Regions from separate parts of the Paenibacillus sp. FSL R10-2771 genome, predicted to be linked through region 1. Evidence: a T-box and tRNA genes for the amino acid it is inferred to sense, from the RefSeq annotation. Region 1 holds a T-box; the other holds one or more tRNA genes.
The links. A T-box is a leader RNA that pairs with one kind of tRNA and senses whether it is charged. The one in region 1 lies ahead of trpS (tryptophan--tRNA ligase), so its partner is inferred to be a tRNA-Trp.
Positions count from the first base shown of each region.

Region 2: it has a tRNA-Trp gene. The T-box ahead of trpS (tryptophan--tRNA ligase) is inferred to sense a tRNA for this amino acid. The anticodon was not compared.

Region 1 is NZ_JBBOBM010000001.1:459,314-469,321, reverse strand. Features, by position in the region: gene NSU14_RS02100 (MFS transporter) at 1-993, shown strand, start outside; gene NSU14_RS02095 (DNA primase) at 1,175-1,525, shown strand; gene NSU14_RS02090 (SCO family protein) at 1,620-2,237, opposite strand; gene cyoE (heme o synthase) at 2,294-3,226, opposite strand; gene NSU14_RS02080 (metal-dependent hydrolase) at 3,485-4,489, shown strand; gene NSU14_RS02075 (hypothetical protein) at 4,939-5,130, shown strand; gene trpS (tryptophan--tRNA ligase) at 5,127-6,116, opposite strand; T-box leader at 6,180-6,423, opposite strand; gene NSU14_RS02065 (aldose 1-epimerase) at 6,558-7,529, shown strand; gene NSU14_RS02060 (alpha/beta-type small acid-soluble spore protein) at 7,631-7,864, shown strand; gene NSU14_RS02055 (hypothetical protein) at 7,998-8,408, opposite strand; gene NSU14_RS02050 (M3 family oligoendopeptidase) at 8,794-10,008, opposite strand, start outside.
Region 2 is NZ_JBBOBM010000001.1:7,097,403-7,107,410, forward strand. Features, by position in the region: gene NSU14_RS30570 (helix-turn-helix domain-containing protein) at 1-382, opposite strand, end outside; tRNA gene NSU14_RS30575 (tRNA-Trp) at 1,194-1,264, opposite strand; gene NSU14_RS30580 (hypothetical protein) at 1,380-1,799, opposite strand; gene NSU14_RS30585 (hypothetical protein) at 1,822-2,040, opposite strand; gene NSU14_RS30590 (hypothetical protein) at 2,068-3,057, opposite strand; gene NSU14_RS30595 (RusA family crossover junction endodeoxyribonuclease) at 3,360-3,764, opposite strand; gene NSU14_RS30600 (hypothetical protein) at 3,984-4,175, opposite strand; gene NSU14_RS30605 (hypothetical protein) at 4,172-4,387, opposite strand; gene NSU14_RS30610 (BC1872 family protein) at 4,565-5,020, opposite strand; gene NSU14_RS30615 (hypothetical protein) at 5,017-5,253, opposite strand; gene NSU14_RS30620 (hypothetical protein) at 5,246-5,725, opposite strand; gene NSU14_RS30625 (hypothetical protein) at 5,749-6,006, opposite strand; gene NSU14_RS30630 (hypothetical protein) at 6,276-6,503, opposite strand; gene NSU14_RS30635 (hypothetical protein) at 6,614-6,940, opposite strand; gene NSU14_RS30640 (hypothetical protein) at 6,944-7,171, opposite strand; gene NSU14_RS30645 (hypothetical protein) at 7,175-7,552, opposite strand; gene NSU14_RS30650 (DUF3797 domain-containing protein) at 7,545-7,775, opposite strand; gene NSU14_RS30655 (hypothetical protein) at 8,056-8,205, opposite strand; gene NSU14_RS30660 (hypothetical protein) at 8,267-8,398, opposite strand; gene NSU14_RS30665 (hypothetical protein) at 8,400-8,804, opposite strand; gene NSU14_RS30670 (hypothetical protein) at 8,797-9,069, opposite strand; gene NSU14_RS30675 (hypothetical protein) at 9,066-9,323, opposite strand; gene NSU14_RS30680 (DnaA ATPase domain-containing protein) at 9,339-9,998, opposite strand.

The sequences.
Region 1 (10,008 bases):
GACCGCAACGGCAGCCGCCGTTACATCGTCTTTGCCCTTACAGCAGCCGGACTAATCCTGCTGCTCCAGGCTCATGCGCAGCTGCCCTGGCATCTGCTGCTGCTGCGCGCAGCAAGCGGCTTCGCGTTGGCCTTCCTCTCGCCTGCCTGCATGACCCTGCTGGCCTCCCTCTCCTCTGACCCGGCTACCCAGGGCAAGTACATGTCAGGCCACGGAATCATCCACACGCTGGCCTCTGTGGTCTCACCGGCGGCCGGTGCGTTCATCGTGGCCAAGGCCGGCTATTCCGGTACCTTCAGCACGCTGGGCTGGCTGCTCATCCTGACAGGTGTGATGGCCTTCTTCAGTGTCCCGAAGCATTCTCCTGCGCTGGCTGTACACAAACCCGCTCTGCCGCTGCCGCAGGAGAAAGCGGCGAATCCGCTGTCAGCCGTTATTCCAGTCTCTAAGCGCTACTATCTGCTGCCTTTTTTCGTATCCTGCTCCCAAGGGGTACTCTTCTTTGAACTTCCGCTGTCTCAAGGAAGCGGCGGAATGATTTCGACCGGAATTCTGCTGTCGCTGCTCAGCCTCGGGGCACTACTAACCCTCAGCCTGTTCTTCCTGAACCGGCTGGCCCCTGGCATCCGCATTGCTGCCGCCCTGCTGGGAATGGCGATCTGCTTCTTCACTCTGGCCGCCTTCCGCAGCATCCCGGCGGGAGTCGTTCTGTTCATGCTGGGCGCAGCCAAAGGTGTGTTATTCCCGGCCATGGCTTCCCTGTTCATCAGTCTGGGCGGTGCAGGCCGGATGGGACGTACCTTCTCGCTGCAATCCATTGCTATGTCGCTCGGGGCATTTGCCGGGCCGGTAGCCGCCGGACAGCTGCGGGACTATGTCTCCCCTTACTTCATTGCCTTCGTGTTGCTGATGACAGCCCTTCTGCTGCTCCCCCCCGGAAGATCCGGCAGTCCCGCTGCTTATTCTCCGGGCTTGAACGGCCATGCCGCCTGATTCCAGCCGCATTCGCCAGCAATCACCCGCATTTTTTCTGCCGGGTGATTGTTTGTTTGATGACGTTTGTTTTTACGACATTTCCCGGGGAATGAATACATATTGCTCTTTGAACTGTTAAAATTGGCGAAGCTTAGGTACAATATCGTCATAACCAACTACGATCCGGGAGTGAGCACCTATGTCCATTACCATTATTGTCGAAGGCAAGAATGACCGCAGCCGGCTGAGACGGCTGCTCGCGCCGGAGGTCGACATTCTGTGCACTTTCGGCACCTTGAACACACTCAAGCTGGAATCCCTGCGCCGCACTGTCGGTGATGGAGAAGTATACCTGTATATGGACAATGACAGCTCCGGCAAAAAAATCCGCGGCGTACTGCGCGATGCCTTTCCCGATGCGGTGCATATGTATACCCGGCGGGGTTATGCCGGTGTCGAAGGCACTCCTGACGAGTACAGCATCACCCAGCTTGAAAAAGCCGGGCTTGAGGAATATATTCTCTATCCGCAGCCGTTCAGCAACAACTAGCTGGCTTCGGTCTATAGTCAACACCAAAAACGCCTTGCCGGTCCCTCCTTAATTGGAAGGAGTCCGGCAAGGCGTTTGGTTTATTCGGGCAAATCTATTCACGGGCCAGCTTCTTAACCGATTCGGCCAGAAACTCCGGAGTCACATTCTCCGTATCCCCGGCATCATATAATCCCCGGAGGCGGTTGGTCCGGTCTACCAGACCAATAAGGTTGGCATGGGCAAAATCATCCTTACTGTTACCGTAGATCAGAACCTTGAATGATTCAGCCGCCAGCTTGCGCACTTGCTCCTGATCCCCGCGCAGGAAATACCAGCCGTTATAATCGGCATGAAACTTGTCGCCAAATGCCCTGATCGCTTCACGTGTGTCGTTCTCCGGGTCAAAGGAAATGGAGACAAATTCAATATCCTTGCCGAAGCTGCCATCCTTCACCAGCAGATCCTGTGTCTGTGACAGCATGTAAGTAGTAATAGGGCACACATCCGGGCATTCGGTGAAGAAGAAATAGACCAGCCTTGCTTTGCCTGCCGTATCCGCAAGGCTCACCTGCTGTCCATCCACATTCTCCAGAGAGAAGTCCTGTACCTCCCCGATGACCGGCAGCTTCTTGTCTCCGAAGCTAAGCGAATTCACTACCAGATAGACGGCCATAATTACCGCCGCCAGCAGCATCAGCCAGGTCCATTTATAGCGTTTCAAGGTCTGCACAGGACCCCTCCCCATTCATCATAAGAATCCGTACTTCCACCGCGTGTATCTAAAATTTAACCGTGGATCGTATTCAATACCAGCACAATCAGACTTATGGTCAGATAGTTAATGGAGAAGAAGAAATTTTTCTTGGCCCAGGCATCATCATCCTTCGCCTTAAATCCGATTAAGGTTAAATAGAGCCAGGCCAGCGACAAAGCTGACGATACGATCAGATAAAATATTCCTGCATAGTCATACATGTACATCAGTACAGGGATAGGCAGCAGCAGTGCCACATAAGGGATCATCTGGAACTTGGTGCGGCGCGTCCCTTTGACCACTGGAAGCAGCGGGAACCCTGCGGCCCTGTACTCCTCTTTGCGGCGGATACCAAGTGCCCAGAAGTGGGGCGGCTGCCACAGGAAGAGCATGGCGAACAGCAGCCAGGCACCAAGGTCTACGGTTCCGGTAACAGCCACATAACCGATTACAGGCGGCATGGCACCGGAGATGGCTCCCACGGAAGTGCTCCAGGTAGATGTTCTTTTGAGCCAAAGGGTATACACTACAACATATACGAACATGCCGACGATGCCAAACAGTCCAGCCAGTACTCCGCAAAAAGCAAACAGCACAGCCAGGCCGGCAATACCCAGCCCAATGCCGTACAGCAGCACTGTCTGAGGCTTCAGCCTGCCTGTAGGCAAGCCCCGCTCACGGGTTCTTTCCATCTTCATATCCAGATCCCGGTCGAAATAATTATTGAATACACAGGCCGAGGCCATAACCAGCATAGTGCCTAGCAGGGTAAGGATTAAGCGCCCATACTGTACATCCCAGCCTGAAGCTACCCAGTAGCCTGCAAAAGCAGCGATCAGATTGGAACGGATAATACCGGGTTTCGTCACCGTAATGAAGTCGCGCCAGCTTGCACCTTCCGGTGGAGACTTGGCAGACATTGATGCGGAATCGGAAGAAGCTTGATATCTCAATTGATTGTCCACGTATGGTGTTCCTCCTTCTAAGGGACTTCTTAACGTTCCGCCGGAGCCTTAGTAACCGTTCGGCTGCATCTGGATAATATTACTCGCTCCGCTATTAACTTTATCATAGCAAACTGGGAAAGACTTTGACAATCATTGACCATGATGTTCATCAATTCGACAATTACGTGACAATATTTATTTCCTCCCCCCTAAATAACTGGACGCTAAATTGGGTAGTTATTAATAGAGAACTTCCGTACAAAGGAGATCTGACCAATGGATACCGCTACACATTTTGTTATGGGACTGGGACTCGCCGGTCTGTCGTTCGTTGATCCTTCAGTCGCCGCGAATGGGACACTTGCCGGTGCCGTAATGGTCGCTACTGTACTCGCTTCTCAGGCACCGGATGCTGATACTGCGCTGCGGCTGAAGGACAACGCAGTTTATATCCGCAATCACAGGGGAATCACCCATTCCCTGCCCTTTTTACTGTTATGGCCGGCTCTGATCACAGTGGTCATAGGTCCGGTCTTCGGATTAACGGATCTCCATGCCTTAAGCCATATTGCGCTTTGGAGCTTCATCGGCGTTGCCATCCATGTGTTCTCGGATCTGTTCAACACCTATGGGACCCAGGCGGCACGCCCGTTCACCGAGAAATGGATTGCCTGGAATATTATCCACATCTTCGACCCGTTCATCTTCGGCAGCCATGCGGCAGCGATCATTCTCTGGATCAGCGGGATTGTGCCTCCGGCACCCTTGTTCATTACCCTATACGCAAGCATCGTCTTGTATTACATCTGGCGGACGCTCGTACATGCGCGTATCACACGTAACATCAAGAACAAGGATGTGCACCATAATGCTGGTGACCGGTACTTTGTCATCCCTACGATTTCGCCTACACGCTGGAACGTGGTCAAAGCCAAGCCGGATGGCAGCTACAACGTCGGACTGCTGAACAACGGCAAGCTGGAATGGTTCAAGCATGCGGTGTGCTCCACTCACCCCGCGGTTGAACATTCGAAATCCCATCCGGATATTCAGGCTTTTCTGTATTTTACCTCTTACGCTGTCGCCGAGGTCGAAGAGCTGCCCTCTGGTTATATTGTACGCTGGGGGGATGTTCGTTATTTACACCGTAAGCAATTCCCGTTCGTTGCAGTACTGGTCATGGACAACCAGTATCATCCGCTGAATACTTATGTAGGCTGGCTCAGCAGTGAGAAGCTCGACGAGCGCTTCGCCATTGATCCGGGGACAGTTAAGACATAGCAGCGTAAACAAGGCATATCATGTAGATGGATGGCATCCGCCCATGCGGATGCCATCTTTTTAATTTATACGGGCAATGAGTTGAAGTTCACCCTCTTTACGAATTGTTGTATGAAATACAGCAATTCCCCCGCTTAAGCGGCTATGAAGGAGGAGAATGCTGCCTTTTGTGCAACAATTTTTGATTAGAGGCGATTTAATAAAGAAAATGTTGTATTCTGTGCAGGATTCCGTCATTGGACCTTTACTGGTTCTAAAATTGCAGCAGGTTAAATCTTCCTGAGGTCTAATACTCTTGCCGCCTCTTGACGCCCCGGACCGCATAAGGCACAATCACAATAAAGCGGTTACAGTATATACTTCATGATATGAATTGAAAATCCCGGGGTGCAGAAAGCACTCCGGGACTCACTCCACCGCTATTGCAGCAGAAAGGAAGGCTGGAACATATGGGTAAAGGTCTGTCACTGTGGTTCGCCTGCTCTTCAATTCTCATACTTACGGCAGCTTCCATTTCAATCAGCTATAACATCTGGCTGGCGCTGCTGCTCGGCGCCCTGTGCGTGCTCAATATCGGCTGGGGCTTCATCATCAAAGCCCGGCTGAGACGCAAGGCCGAGCGCAAGCTGCCCTCCTCTTAACGGTAAGGCAGGAAGCCCATCCGTTCCTTCACGCCTTCCAGTGTCCGGGCAGCACTGCTGCGCGCGCTTTCGGCACCTTGAGCCAGAATATCGCCCAGTGTGCCTGAGCTGCGGATCTCATGGTATCTCTGCTGGATGGGTTCAAGCAGGGCGACGATTACTTCGCCAAGCTCTTTTTTGAAGCCGCCATACATTTGCCCTTCATACTTGTCTGCTATCTGCTGGAGGCTCATTCCCGAGCATTCGGCATAGATACTCATCAGGTTGCTGATCTCAGGCTTATTGGCCGGATCAAATACCACTTCGCGTCCTGAATCCGTGGTTGCGCGGCTGATCTTTTTGCGGATGACATCCGGCGGATCCAGCAGACCGATTCTGCTGCCGGCATTTGGGTCGCTTTTGCTCATTTTTTTGGTCCCGTCATCCAGAGACATAATCCGCGCCCCGACTTCAGGAATATACGGCTCAGGAATGGTGAAGAAATCACCGAACCGGTGATTGAAGCGCCCCGCCAAGTCGCGGGTCAGCTCCAGATGCTGCTTCTGGTCTTCACCCACCGGTACCAGATCGGCGTTGTAGACCAGGATATCTGCAGCCATCAGCGATGGATATACGAATAATCCGGCTCCTACGGATTCTTTGCCTGCCGATTTATCCTTAAACTGCGTCATCCGTTCCAGCTCACCCATAGCAGTCAGTGTCGTCAGAATCCATCCCAGCTCAGCATGCTGAGGCACGTGGGACTGCATGTAGACATGGGAGATGGCAGGATCAATGCCTGCAGCCAGATACAATGCAGCTACCGATTCCGAATTCTCACGAAGGGCAGCGGGGTCTTGGGCAACCGTAATGGCATGCAGATCCACCACCATGAAGTAACATTCATATTCCCTTTGAAGCTTGACGAAATTCTTGATCGCTCCGATATAATTTCCGAGCGTGAGCGAACCGCTGGGCTGAATCCCCGATAATACTTTTTTAGCCATGATCTTTATCCTCCATCATCTGTTTATTCCGTTTGCGTCAGGACGCAAAAAGGCCCCACATCCGCAAGGGACGTGAGACCGTGGTACCACCCTTATTCGCTGCTCCTAAGTTATCCCTGAAGGACAGGCAAGCAGCCTTTGCTTCCGTTAACGGGGAAGAGCCGGCCGGTCTACTGAAGGCTTATGCAGCCTGTTCGATCGCGGCGCTCAAGGGTCCATTCGGTCAGAGGTGCACCACCGGTTCACATCAGCCACCGGCTTTCTGAAGGTACAGTCCATGCTTACTTGTCCCTGTCATCACGTTGTTGTCATTCATTGTTGCCTTCATCATAGAGCGTGCCGGAGAAGTTGTCAAATCTCTAACCACCGCCGAATAAATCTGGTATGATAAGGATATTCGTGTATGATCTGATTACAGTTTATCAAAGGAGCATATCTCTTATGAAACAGGTGACCAAAGGGCAGTGGAACGGTTATGATACGTACATTTTGCATAGCCGTGAGCTGGAAGTCACGCTTTTGCCCCGGCTGGGGAACAATGTAATTTCCTTATGGGACCGCAAGGAGGAGCGGCAAATCCTGCGCCAGCCTGATGAAAGCGACTTGGCTTTTTATATTCAGAAACCTTATCACTTCGGTATTCCGCTTCTGGTACCGCCCGGCCGTATCCGAAACGGGCAGTTCGCGTTCGATGGCACCAGCTACCAGTTCGACCGGAATTCAGGCGATCATCATATTCACGGCCTGCACCGTACCCAAGCCTGGTGTGTCAGCGATATTGAAGAAGACGAGGAAGGCTGCGCGGTAACAACCGAATTCACAACTACGGATGATCCGGAGTGGATCAGGCAATTTCCCGAGCCGCTGAAGCTTGAGATGACATTCCGCCTGCAGGGGCCTGACCTGGTGCAGACACTCAAGGTTACCCATCTGTGCGGCAGTCGCATTCCATTTGGTATAGGCTATCATACATGGTTTATGCTTGACGGCGCCCCTGAGCGCTGGAGCATAACTCTCCCTGTGCAAAGCGTTTATGAGCTAAATAATGAACTCCTGCCTAGCGGACATTTATTACCGCTCGGTGAACTCGATAGTCTTAACAGCCATATGAATCTCCAAGGCAAGAATCTGGATACGGCCCTGAGGATGGATGATCATCAGCCTGCCGAAGCGTTACTGATGCGCGATGACGGCTACGGACTGCGTTATTCGGTGGACAAGGAACAATTCCGCCATTGGGTCCTCTATACCAAAGGAGAGGCTGACCAGTTCCTCTGCATTGAACCGCTCACCTGGCTTCCGGATGCGCCGAATCTTCAGCAGGATGCTTCCTTCACCGGAATGGTCACGCTTGAACCAGGCCAGATACTCGTGTTCGGCAGCAGCTTGCAGATGATTTATCCCGGCGGGTAAATTTCATATAATTACCAGCCTCTAAACCTTCGAAATTCGTGCATGAATTCTCCCCCTAGCGCTCATACTATCTTCACAACGGGCGAAGGAGGTGAACAAACATGGGTCAAGCAGGTCAACAAGGTCGTGGTAGCCGTTCTAACAACCTGGTCGTTCCTCAAGCGAATGCAGCGCTGCAGCAGTTGAAATATGAAGCAGCACAAGAGCTTGGAGTAACTATCCCGGCTGACGGTTATTATGGGAACTACACTTCCCGCGAAACCGGTTCTTTGGGAGGATACATCACCAAACGTCTGGTGCAACTGGCAGAGCAACAACTGTCCGGTCGTTCGTAGTAGCAGCCTTATCATAAGTATCCGGCCAAGCGCATAGCTTAGGCCGAGCAGCTTCACAGCCCTCCCGCGCTTCTCGTCGAAGCGCAGGGGGGCTTTTTATATGGGCATACCAAAGATTTATATAATCGGGTAATCAGCCAAAGGATTGGTCAGAGACATCGCCATGGTTACTGCGGGGGTAGCGGATCATCAGGTTGGCCATATTGTAATTAGACTCCAGTGTCGCATCCACAACCACCATCCCCTGGCGGACGGCAAATTCATAGCTGATCTCGCCATGAGTCCAGCGCTTCTTGTACTTCAGGCTCTCCAGAGCCATCACCCGGAAAGAAGATTGCTGACCCGCAGTCAATCCTTCCTGCTCCGCTGCATAGCTCCCGCTGCGCCCGGCAAGCGGATTATGGCGGATGCCGAACTTGCCGATGACGTTATTTCTGATTTGCACAAATACGATACCGGAAGTCAATCCTGACAATTCTTCCTGCAGTTCCTTAAACACCAGATCGATTTGTCTTGCCAGCGATAGTTGTTCCGTCCTCAACATACATATCCTCCTAGAAGTTTTGTGGGTGATACAAATTCCATGATTCAGCTTCACAAACACGTTTCGTAAGCTATGGCTTAAGTTTTGTGTGGGCAAAAATACAGAGTAGTAAAATATCAGCCTAACAGCCCTTATATAAGGCTTTAGGCACATTATAGGTCACTAATTAAACGCATACAACATTATTCAACATAATTGGGTTATTATCCCTAGGAATGCGCAAATTTCTTAATACTATTAGCTAAATCCATCCTTATATCGCCCTTTTTCGACAAAAACGCTACTAAAAAAGCCCCTGTATCCAGGGGCTTTGCGTATTCATACCATATTCTACAGCTATTGTTTTACTGCAAAAAAATCAATTCGCCTTATTTCCGACAAATTCTTAGGCCAGATGCGCTGTCATTTCCAGGAATTCATTAATATCTGCAGCAATCAAATCTGCGGCCCCCTGCCAGAAGTCCGGCTTGGACAAGTCCACGCCAAGATGCTTCGACACCAGATTCTCCAGTGTCATGACTCCGGTATCCTTCAGCAGGCTGTCATATTTATCAGCAAAGGATGCGCCTTCCTGCAACGCAAGCCGGTACAGTCCGGTACTGAACATATATCCGACGGTGTAAGGGAAGTTGTAGAACGGCACATCCGTGATATAGAAATGAAGCTTGGAGGCCCAGAAATGCGGGTGGTACTCTGAGAGCACACCGCAGAAGGCTTCTTTCTGCGCTTCTTCCATCAGGGCAGACAGTTCTTCCGCATTCACCAGACCCTCTTTGCGTTTCTCGTAGAAGCGGGTCTCAAACAGGAAGCGGGCGTGAATATTCATGAAGAACGCTACGCTGTTCTGAATCTTCGCTTCAAGCAGCGCCAGCTTCTCCTCAGCATTGCCTGCGGATTTCACCTGTGCATCAGCCACTATGACTTCAGCGAAGGTTGAGGCCGTCTCAGCCACGTTCATGGCATAGTTCTGGTTGAACAGAGGCTGGTCATCCAGCAGGAACGAATGATAGGCGTGACCGAGCTCATGCGCAAGTGTCGATACATTGGACGGAGTACCGCTGTAGGTCATAAAGATGCGCGATTCTTTGCTCTCCGGGAATGATACGCAGAATCCCCCGGGGCGTTTGGCCGCACGGTCTTCGACCTCAATCCAGTCATTGTCAAAAGCATGTTCGGCAAAGTCCGCCAGCTTCGGACTGAATTTGCGGAACTGGGTAACAATGTCGGCTGCCGCTTGTTCATAAGGGATTTTGCCGGAGGACTTGCCGACAGGCGCTTCCACATCAACCCAGGCCAGGGATTCCAGGCCAAGAAGCTTCGCCTTGCGCTGCAGGTAGGACACAATCGCAGGCTTGTTCTTCGTAATAACCTCCCACATCACATCGAGCGATTCCCGCGTCATACGGTTAATGCCAAGCGGCTCCTTCAGCACATCCTCCCAGCCCCGGCCTTTGTACAGCTTCAGGCGGAATCCCGCCAGATGGTTAAGGGTATCAGCACAATAATCAGCAGCGCCGGCCCAGGCCTCTTCCCATTTGCGGAACATGGTGCTGCGGACCTCAGGGTCCTCGTCATCCAGCTTGTTGAAGGCTTGGCCGGC
Region 2 (10,008 bases), 6.6 Mb from region 1:
TGAGCTCACCTTCTATGCCAAGCTCTTGCTTATCTCTCCACTGCTGCGGCTTACGGTTCTTCAGCCAGAAGATAAGCGCTGTTGTATTGGGCTGTGCATACTTCTTTGTTCTCTCTATCGTATCGTCAGTTATCTTACGTTCTTCATACTCATACCCGAGTGCCGCCTTGAGCAGTGCATTCTCGACCATCGTGTCTATAATTTCCTTGCCGTTTTTTAAGGCCTCTGTAAACTCTTCATGTTCATTGCGGTATTTATAGAAGCTCGCCTCGCTGATTCCAAGCCTTTCAGCAATCTTCAAATCTGTGAGTCCATCTCTAGCCCATGCTTCAATGAGCAGTAGTTTGGGCTCGACATGTGTTTTGTATTTTCCTACTGCCATTGTGTTCACCTCCCTCTAATCACTTATTTACGATATAACACCCGTAATTTCGGAGACTAACTATTCCTGTAACAACTTATTTGCGTGCTTTCAAGTGTCTGATCGCTGCCATCGGCATACTCAAAACGCTGATTATCACGCCCAATGCCAGATAGGTGTATCCCATTGTGTAGAATAGCGCCCTAAACCACCACGGTGAGCGGTCTATACTCTCCTGTGTGATCAACGGACCTAGCATCTATCTCACCACCTCGATCACTATAGTCATCATAATGATAAATATAAGTGTTAAGTACCTTTCTGAATGCCTCAACCCTTATCCGGCCTCCACTTCGTTAAGCCTATTCGGTCTGACTCGATGGCGGCTTTGCCGCAAAACAAAAAGAGCAACGGCTATATACCGTCACTCTCTTGTGCCAGAAATGGTGCGGATCGAACGCACGACTCGCCTGCTGGAACCAACTTTCCAATACGTTGTTCTAGGACCACCGTCCCGGAATCGAACCGGGGATATCGCCGACTACTTTCCCAACTAAGTTACATTTCTGTATATATGCAAACCATCCGCACGCCTTAGCACGTTATGGATGTGTGTTGCTAAAAGTATGCCGATGCCTGATAAAAGTTATACCGCCCACCGGCAGCAACGATATAACCGCCCCATTGGTCAAGGGATCGCATGCGTCACCTCAAGATTACTGGATAGCCTTGGATGGATTTATATAGCGTCTACACCGTCACGCTCCGGTTTAGCGGTTGGCCTGTATCACCACTAAGGTATTGCCTCACTTTAACCGTGAAAGTTAGTTTACACCGAAGGATGGAATCGAACCACCAGTCACGGTTTTGGAGACCGTTGGTTTACCATTAACCGACTTCGATAAAATGTAGCGCCAACTCTCGCCAGCGCCAAGGAGTAAATCATCCAAGTGATGGGAATCGGCAACAGGGGCAGTCCGCGCGTCACTGGTCGCCAATTCCTCATAAAACCATTATATCACGATGCTTTTGCACTTTGTGTTACCTGTTTGTTACCTGATTCACTCATGTGTCTCCTCAGGTATCCCTCGCTGTATCCGAGTTCAGCGGCAATTACCTTGTACGACTTGCCTTCGATTCGCTTGCACTGTATTACATATGTCAGCCCGGTAAACTTCGCCAATTCTGATTCCATCTCATCCTTGATCTTCTGTAACCGGTCAGTTTCTGCCTGTGCCACCTCCAACTCACTGACTACTGCTAAATATTTCTCCAGCCCTTTATCCAGAGAGATATGCACGTAGTCGCCGGAGGATGGCATCTTGCCTGCGACCATTACACCGTGTGCCAGTTCCACCCGCCGTCTGATCTCCATTTCGTGGATCTGTACAATCCGCAGCTCCGCGCATATGTCGTTGTATGACTCCTTCCAGTTCATGGTTATCCCCCCTATAGATAATTTATACCCTTTCCTTTAGCGGTTCTGTCGTAATAAACGCTACCTCTCTAAATCCCTCAATCCTCCTGTATACTTCGCTCGTCTGGCCAAGTGCCTTTTTGGTTGACCTATTGATCGACCACCCCTGACGATCCTCATCATAGTAGATAAGCACATGCTCATTCTTGCATATGACAAGCATGGATTCTTCTGGCCTCATGCTGCTGTGCTTGATGATCATGTGCTCACCTCCTACTCGTTTATCTTCTTAAGCAACCGATCTAATGGATGCGATTTGGTCGACTCTGGCTTTGAGCTCTTCAAATTCTTCGCGTGTAACTGGCGATCCAGCCACTGTTGATGCCTCAGCAGCCAATCCAGGCTCTGCGGCGTTCTCGTCTTCGCCACGAAAGGCAGGTGCGGTGTATGCTACCTCGTCTGTGCTGTCGGGAATATCGTATGGATGATCCTCTTCAACAGGCGCCGGTTGTTGCGCGTCCAAGTACTCGGTTCGAAATGTCACCGCTTGTTCAGCGGACACCTCCACATATCTGGCCTCTTTGTAAATAAACCAGTCCTCGAAAGATTCGTCTGTCTCTGCAAATTTCGCCCGGAACCGGCTTCTGCGGTGGTCCAGTTCTTCCACATCGTATATAACAGGTAGTGTCTTTTTAAGCTCTTCGGACGCTTCTTCGGATCCTTCCACGTTTGTTCTCTTCTTCGGCGGCTCCACTTCGGCAGCTGCAAGCTTGTCCTTAAGCGCATCAATGGTCTGTGAGGCTTCCAGCAGTTCCCGGCATGCGGCATCACGCTTGTTGGCGTTGTCCTCTGCCAGTTCCTTCGCTTCAAACAGTTCCTTGCGCAGCCCGGAGATAATTGCGTCACGGTCCTCAATCTGTTGTGAAAGTTCAGATAGTTCGCTGTTTGTGATAGCTGCTGTTTCTTCCGCCTGCACTTGTGCATCAGTTAAAGCGTCCATCAGGGCATACGTTTTGGCGAATACTTTTTCGCGGATCACGTTATAAGAGAGAGTGTTTTTGCAGAATGGTTCAAAGGCTGTCCCGAACAGTTCCGCTTCCTCATTAGCCTTTACAATCTCTGGGGGCAGTTCTGGTTTTTCCATCTCAGCTTTCAATCCCGCAATCTGTGCTTCCAGTCCCTCTACCTTGGCTGCATCCTTCAACCCACCGCGCTGATTTTCCATGTTCAACTCATACTGCAGCTGCTCGATTTGATCTTGCAATTCCGATATTTCCACGAATACCCCTCTTTTCGCTCATAATATTGATTATTACCTATATTATACACTATTTCCCGGCGTTATTGTACTAATATCTTTCGTTTTCTCACGTTTTCATAGATTTAATCATGCCGTTTTGCGATTGATCAACCTCCTTTCTGCGAATTTGTAACTGTCTGTTTTAAAGCCTATAGGAGGCTCGTACAGCGCCCTAAGGTTCCGCTGATGTATTTGCTTGTCCAGCGTTATCAACGCTCCTCCACGTGTCCCATATTCGCTTACCAACTCGTATGTTTCGCCAAGGTTGATCCATGCTGCTCTCATGCGATCCACTCCTCAATTTTAATCACGATGCGCGGCTCGTCTGCATAGTACTTATTTGTGATAAGTCCGACCACTTGGTTATCATCTTCATAGGCTATCTTGTTGAGTGAGTCCAGGACCCCTTTGGCTGCGTTGTCGATGTCCGGCTTTACCACCGGCCGATATTTACCTTCTGCCGCTAGTTTGCGCTTCTTCTTGCTGGTATCCTTCGGTAAAGGGTAATAAAAGTCTGCGGTCACTATAATGGGCTGCTGCATCGGTGTCTTGATATGTTTCCTCGCTTCGTACCCCAGCAGTCGCTTATAAACCAGATACCTTTGTGCTGCTTCGTCCTTCCACTTTCCCTTTTGCGTCATCCTTACCGCGCCCATCGGCTTTACTTTTATCTCGAACTGCACCACGTTTGGCACCTCCCTGCTGGCGCGTTGGCGGTGTTGCTATACTGCTGTAGCTTCCGTATGGCCGGGTTGGTGGTCCGTACTTGGCGATCACTTCAGCCAGTTGCTCCTCTGTCAGTACGTATGTGGTTACCTCGCTGTGGACGGTCTCTCGGTTCGGTGGCGTAAAGCTGGATACTATCGGCATAGGGGTGATACGGCGGTGCTGCTTTTTAGCGCTGGTCATTTGATTACCTCCCCAGTGTCTGGCTGTACTGGTGGTGTGGGCTCAAAGGTGCCGGCCTCTGTTGAATTTAGTAATGCCATCAACGCTGCGTGCCGTCCACGATCAAAGCTTGTTGTGAAATGTACCGGTATATCCGACAATTCCTTTTTGATCCATTCTTTCTGCTTATCTGCGTCTATCAGTTTCATGGTCTGTCTTCCTCCCCTGGTAGGTTGATATGGGCGTAATGTGAAACGTAACTTACAGGTGAATCACTCCAAATTTGTTCTATTTCCCAATATGCTCCGGTTTCTAAAGGATCTACATATCCAGATATATCAACGTCATGTTTATCAGTTACAAGGTACTCTTTACCAACTTCCGGCGGATTCGCCGGGTCATACTTTATCCATTCGATCATCTGATTCATCCCCTTTTTGTCCGTCTCTGTATCCCATGTAATAACTGCCAATGATTAAGATCATGAGAAATATGAGTACTGATATCATGTGGGTTTTTCCTTTCTTTATGGGGAGCCAGACCTGTGTCGGCCTCCGCTACGCTAAGTATTGCGGTCGAATCGGAGGCCTGACGGCCGTTATAGCTTCAGTGCTGCTAGTAGAGCCGCCTTACAGATTGCTTCAGGTGCTCCAGTGGATACTGCCTCAAATGCTGGACGGTGCGGATCCCAATAAAAGCTCGCTTCCCATCCGTCATTTTCATCTGACAACATAAAATACCAGTACTTTGATTTGAGATGTGTTACTACTTCCCATGCTGCGGATATGTCTGTTGACCAGTCCTTGTCTCCATAAACTGCGTGTTTCATTGGGTCGATTTCAGAAAACTGAATAATGGAGTAACGCTCCATTTGTGACTCCCAGTTCTGCAATCCCCTATAAGGCTCCCTTTCACCCGGCTTTTGGAAAGTGACAACAAGATAATCGCTGCGCTGTTCCGCCCAAGGAACCCAATTAAAAATGTGCTCCTGTATCCACCGATCTAGCTGCCTGCCGGGACGTTGGTTGATTATCTCTTCCCTTGTGAGTGTCATTGGTTATTTCCTTCCTCAACCTTCGCTAATGCTTGCTTACACTCACTGATTCCCTTAATGAGTTCCTCAATTTCCTTCTGTGTATTCTGATTCTTGGCAGTGTAGTAATTGATCTGAGCGGCGTCTCCGTTTGTTATCCAATATTTTTGCGTATCGTCCAAGTCTTTCAGTATTTCAAGTCGTTTTTCATGCACATAAATCCAATCTGTCAATATTTCAATAGCCTTATTCAACTGTCTCGCCCTCCTTGGGTGCTGGGGCTGCTGGAATCATGATTGGTGTCCAGTGCGTGTGATAGCCCGGCCAATCCATGTCCAGTGGGCTTCCGCAATACGGTGACTCCTGGATCGGGAACGTCCACCAGATGACATCCCCGTAATCTTCGTGCCAATCATCAATTGGTCGCGCGGTAATCTCTGGTGTGGATGCTGATGGTTGTGCTGGGGTATCTGGGTATAGAGTGTCTAAAATGTCATTCAGGACAGTATCAATCTCGACCATGTTCGCTTCACTGTGATACCAGGTCCATTTAAGTGCGTTCTCTATTGCCTCTTTCAGCCGTTGTTCCCGTTCTCCGCGCTCTTTGGCTTCTTGGAGCCAGTAGGGAAGCGCTGATATCAAATTAATAATGTTTTTACTGGTCAATGGAAGTGAATCCGCAGACTTGCAGAAATCCATATCATTTTGCCAGTCCCTTTGTGTCATTTGGCTTCCTCCCCGATCTTCACTCATGGCAATTCCTCGAAATATTTACGTGACATTGGCTTAGTGAAGATCATTTTCGCACCTTCAAGCGTGAGCCGGAAATAAGCCTTCCCTTCTGACCATCCTGGAGAACGTGTTGCTATTCCTTTGTCTACCAGATCAGACCATGAAGGGTCATCTCCGTTACAGTAATAGTAATTGCGAGTAGGCTTTTTCTTGTATGTCAGACCAAGTGCATGTTCCATTTCATTTCGCTGTTCCTTCGTTAATGTATGATTCATCTCTTGTTCCTCCCTTAGTGGGAGAGGAGGGCTGTATACCCTCTCTGTCCCTGTGTCTTCGTACTATTCATCAGCATCTACCCAAGCGTCATAGTCTGCTGCGGGGATGCTTTTAAGTGCGCAAACAAGCCTATAGACTTCATACTGATGTTCCAGCTCTAATTCAGCTAAGCAGACACCGCAAACGTCAGATTCAAAACCGAGGCTATAACCGCAACGTTCGCAACTACCATTCACCGTCTCCACTTCCTTTAGCTGCACAATATGCTTCAGTAGTATGCCTTGCGCCCGGTCACCCGTTCATAATAAGCCCCTATTACCCGTTCTACTCCCGGAGGTACAGATTCTATACTTTGGGCATCCATTACCCGTGCAATAGCGCCTAACTCTATCTGCCCATGCTGATAGTTCTTACGCTCAGCAGCATTGTTCGCTGTCCGAATCATCTTTTTCAGACTGGCGAGAAACTTCGCTTCACCCGGATCTCCTGCTTCCATACCTTTAACTCCTTCCTGTGCAGTTTGCGTCAACTACGAATTAATACTTTGTAGCGTGATATATGCCGCCTCTGCCCTCTCTCGGGGGCAAATTGTTGTCTGTACCTGTGTCATGGCTGGACCTCCCCTTCCTCCAACAATTCGCCCATGCTGCCGCCACTTTCGTACCAGTCAATCACCTTCTGTTGCCGGGCTATGGTCTGTTGTACCTCACGGTGTGCTCTGGCTAGTACGCTATGTTTGTTAAGCAAGGAATCGTACTCCCCACGACTTACACAGAATCCTTGAAGTCCTTCATATGCTGCATACGCCAGCTCTGCTTGTTGTTGTGCCTCTTCTAGAGCAGCCAGCAACTCTATGATGTACTCTGGACCAAATGGTGTAACGTCATCGTCTGCAACCATCTGTTTGATCTCTTCTATCCGTTCTGGTGTCATGGTTTACTCTCCTATCTGGTTTAGTTTTTCTTGTGCCATGCACTTCCTGCATGTTGTATCATGCCTGTGTGCGTCTGCGTCACAATCAAAATTATTTGCAATGTCCTTTAATGCGTTTACCATGATTTCGTGTTGCTGTAATAACTGTTTGATGGTGTGGTAATGGTTCTCACTTAGTGAGGTATAGGAATTCTTCAATTCATGTTCTACTTGTTTAGTAAATACGCTCATAGTCTAGTCTCCTTCGTTGTTAGAGGATGTATAAGCAGCCTGTGCAACTTCATGCGGACTTCCATCTTCTGTCCATATCCAAACCAACTCAGCACTATTCTCCGTCCATCTGCGCGTCCAATTCTTTTTGTCAGCCAGCATCGCTAGGGCTTTGTCCTTTTCTTCTAGGAGAGAAATTAGGTAGGTGATGTATTCAGGTGCGTTGGCGATTAAGATACCGTTATATTCACAATTAACAAAGTCACGTTCTGAGTTAGCGTATAACTGGCAAATGGGTTCATATTCTGTTGGTGTATCGCAATATACCGCTTCACCTTTCAGTTCCCAACGTCCTGTCGTTATTTTACTTAGCGCCTCTTTGATCTCTGTTAGTTTATTCATAGGAACCCCCGATACGGCCCCCGGCTGGCGCCTGAGCGGATTCTGTCGATTGATGCCCTTCGGCCTTGGGATTCACTTCTATGCTCCATCCACACTTACACGTCCGCTTGAACACATCCTCTGTCACCACCAGCGTTCCTTCGCCGTTTCCGATCATCCCGCTGTTACACTGCGGACAAGTTTGGTGCGCTCTCATTAACTCCACTGCCGTTATTAATCTCATTCCCTTCACCCTCTCTCAACCTGTTTAAGCCAACTCTCATGGCACATATGTGATAATCGATCCATATTTCGCTCATATTCGCTCTTTTTTCTCCATATACTAAAAATCATCGTTTCTGTTTCTATTGTGTCTACGATATACTCATAACTACCTTCCTTTTTAGTCATATCCTCTCTCCTTCCGCACGCCCCGTAGAGCGCTTTATTGACCATACCCTAACTTGTGCCTGTCTTTGCGGTTATAACGTCTGTGTGGGGCTTGTATTAGCTGTGCGGACTATTTAAAACAAAATGTATGTGCGCAAGTTATGATCCTCATTCAGTTCATCAATATCAACCACTCCATCGTCCAACGAAGCATTTGAGGTGTAGCAGATGTCCCAATCATCTTCGCAGTGTTCCAGAATCTTTTTAAGCTCGTGTACCTTCATCCCTGTTTCCTCCCTTGTTATCACACGTAGTGGCTCCGTAAACTCCGGTTACCCCCTCTTGTTATGCTGCCTCAGCCTGATCACGTTCCCATTCATCCACCACACTGGTGTCCATCCCGAAGGATTCAAGTCCCTTGCGCCACCATAAGGCGAAGTCTTTGTCGTATAGGTCGTAGTCGTCTATGGGTTTCATATTATTCGGCCACCGGCTCTGCCTGAGCTGATTCAGTCGATTGATGGCCTACGGCCTGTGTTGCTCCTTTTATGCGTTTTAGTGTGTTACGTGCCAGTTCCCCAAAGTCCTTGACTATTGGTTTAATCGCTTCGTCTTCTCTGCTAAAATAAATCGTCTTATCTCCGTACCACTCCAGCGCCTTTACCGCATCTTCCAAACTATCACTTAGCTGTTGTAGCCATGTGGGGGATTTAGCGATAAGGTTAGCGTTATTCTGATCATTCGCGTACTTGTCTTCCAGATCCCATAACCTGCACACTATATGACCGTTGCTATTTAACACATATGGCCCTTCGTCTTGTTCCCACGGAGCTGCGTCCGCCTTATCTAAAGATTCTTTTATCGTTTTGATTAGGTCATTCATGCTTTAAACCCCTTCCCCAGCATTTCATAATTGGATTGACAATAAGTATTTCTTGCACATCAAGGTCAAATGCCGCTGGGTGTAAATATGAACCTTCATCCACACACACCAACTCTCCACCTTTGCACATGATGCCAATTGGTTTTGAGCCAAGAGTTTTTTCGTCATAATGGACACGGTGTTTGTAATCATTCGGCCAACTCCAGCAGCTAGGATGATCTACCGGCATGTAGTGATAATGAGCGTCAAGGCATTCATGACTCATGGCAGATCCTCGAAATACTTTTTTGACATTGGTTTTGAATAAATAGACTTTGCTCCTTCGAATGTAAGACGAAAGTACGCTTTACCTTCTGTCCATCCTGGATTACGTGTAGCAAATCCGTTATCAACGAGATAAGACCAGTCAGGATCGTTGCCATCGCAGTAAAAATAATTTCGTGTCGGTTTTTTCTTGCGTGTCAGACCTAGTGCATGCTGCATCAAGTGAAAATGTTTATCCGTTAATGCTGTAGCCATTCTCTTCATCCTCTCTTAAGCCGGCTCACTCTTGCTTTGTGGTCTGCGGTCCGGGCCCAGCATTTCGATCTGCTCTGCCTTACCGTTGATCCGGCTTCCGATCTTCCCACCGTTCAGCGGTAAACGCTCTCTGATGCGGCCTAATGCGTAGTTGCTGGTCATGATCGTCACCTTGTTGTTCTTCATGCGCTCGTCAATGATGTTGTAGAGCATACCTTCGGCCCAATCCTTGTACTGTGCGGTGAAGATGTCGTCTATCATCAAGATCGGTACGTTGTAGTAGCGCTGTAGCACATCGATTTCAGATTCTTCGCTATCGCGGCTGTATGTGGCTTTGATCTCTCCGTACAGTTTTGACTCCGTGACGTATATCGCCGGGATCTTCCGGTATGAGAAAGCATTCGCCATACACTGCATGAGATATGTCTTTCCTGTACCGTATGCGTTCAGGATGGCGCCCTTTGCCTTTGAAGCTTCAGCAACCCGGGCATCGTCACCAAAGATGTACAGCCATGTGCCAAGTTCCATATGCTTCTTGATGTCTGTGACGAAGTCCATTGCAATGTTAAACTGCATTTCGTTCATATTGTCCATCGTTGCATTTTTGAAGGTGTGACCCCGTTCCTTTGCGTTGAAAGTCTCGGATGCGTTGTACTTCAGGAACATCCGGTCCATGTGGCAGCTG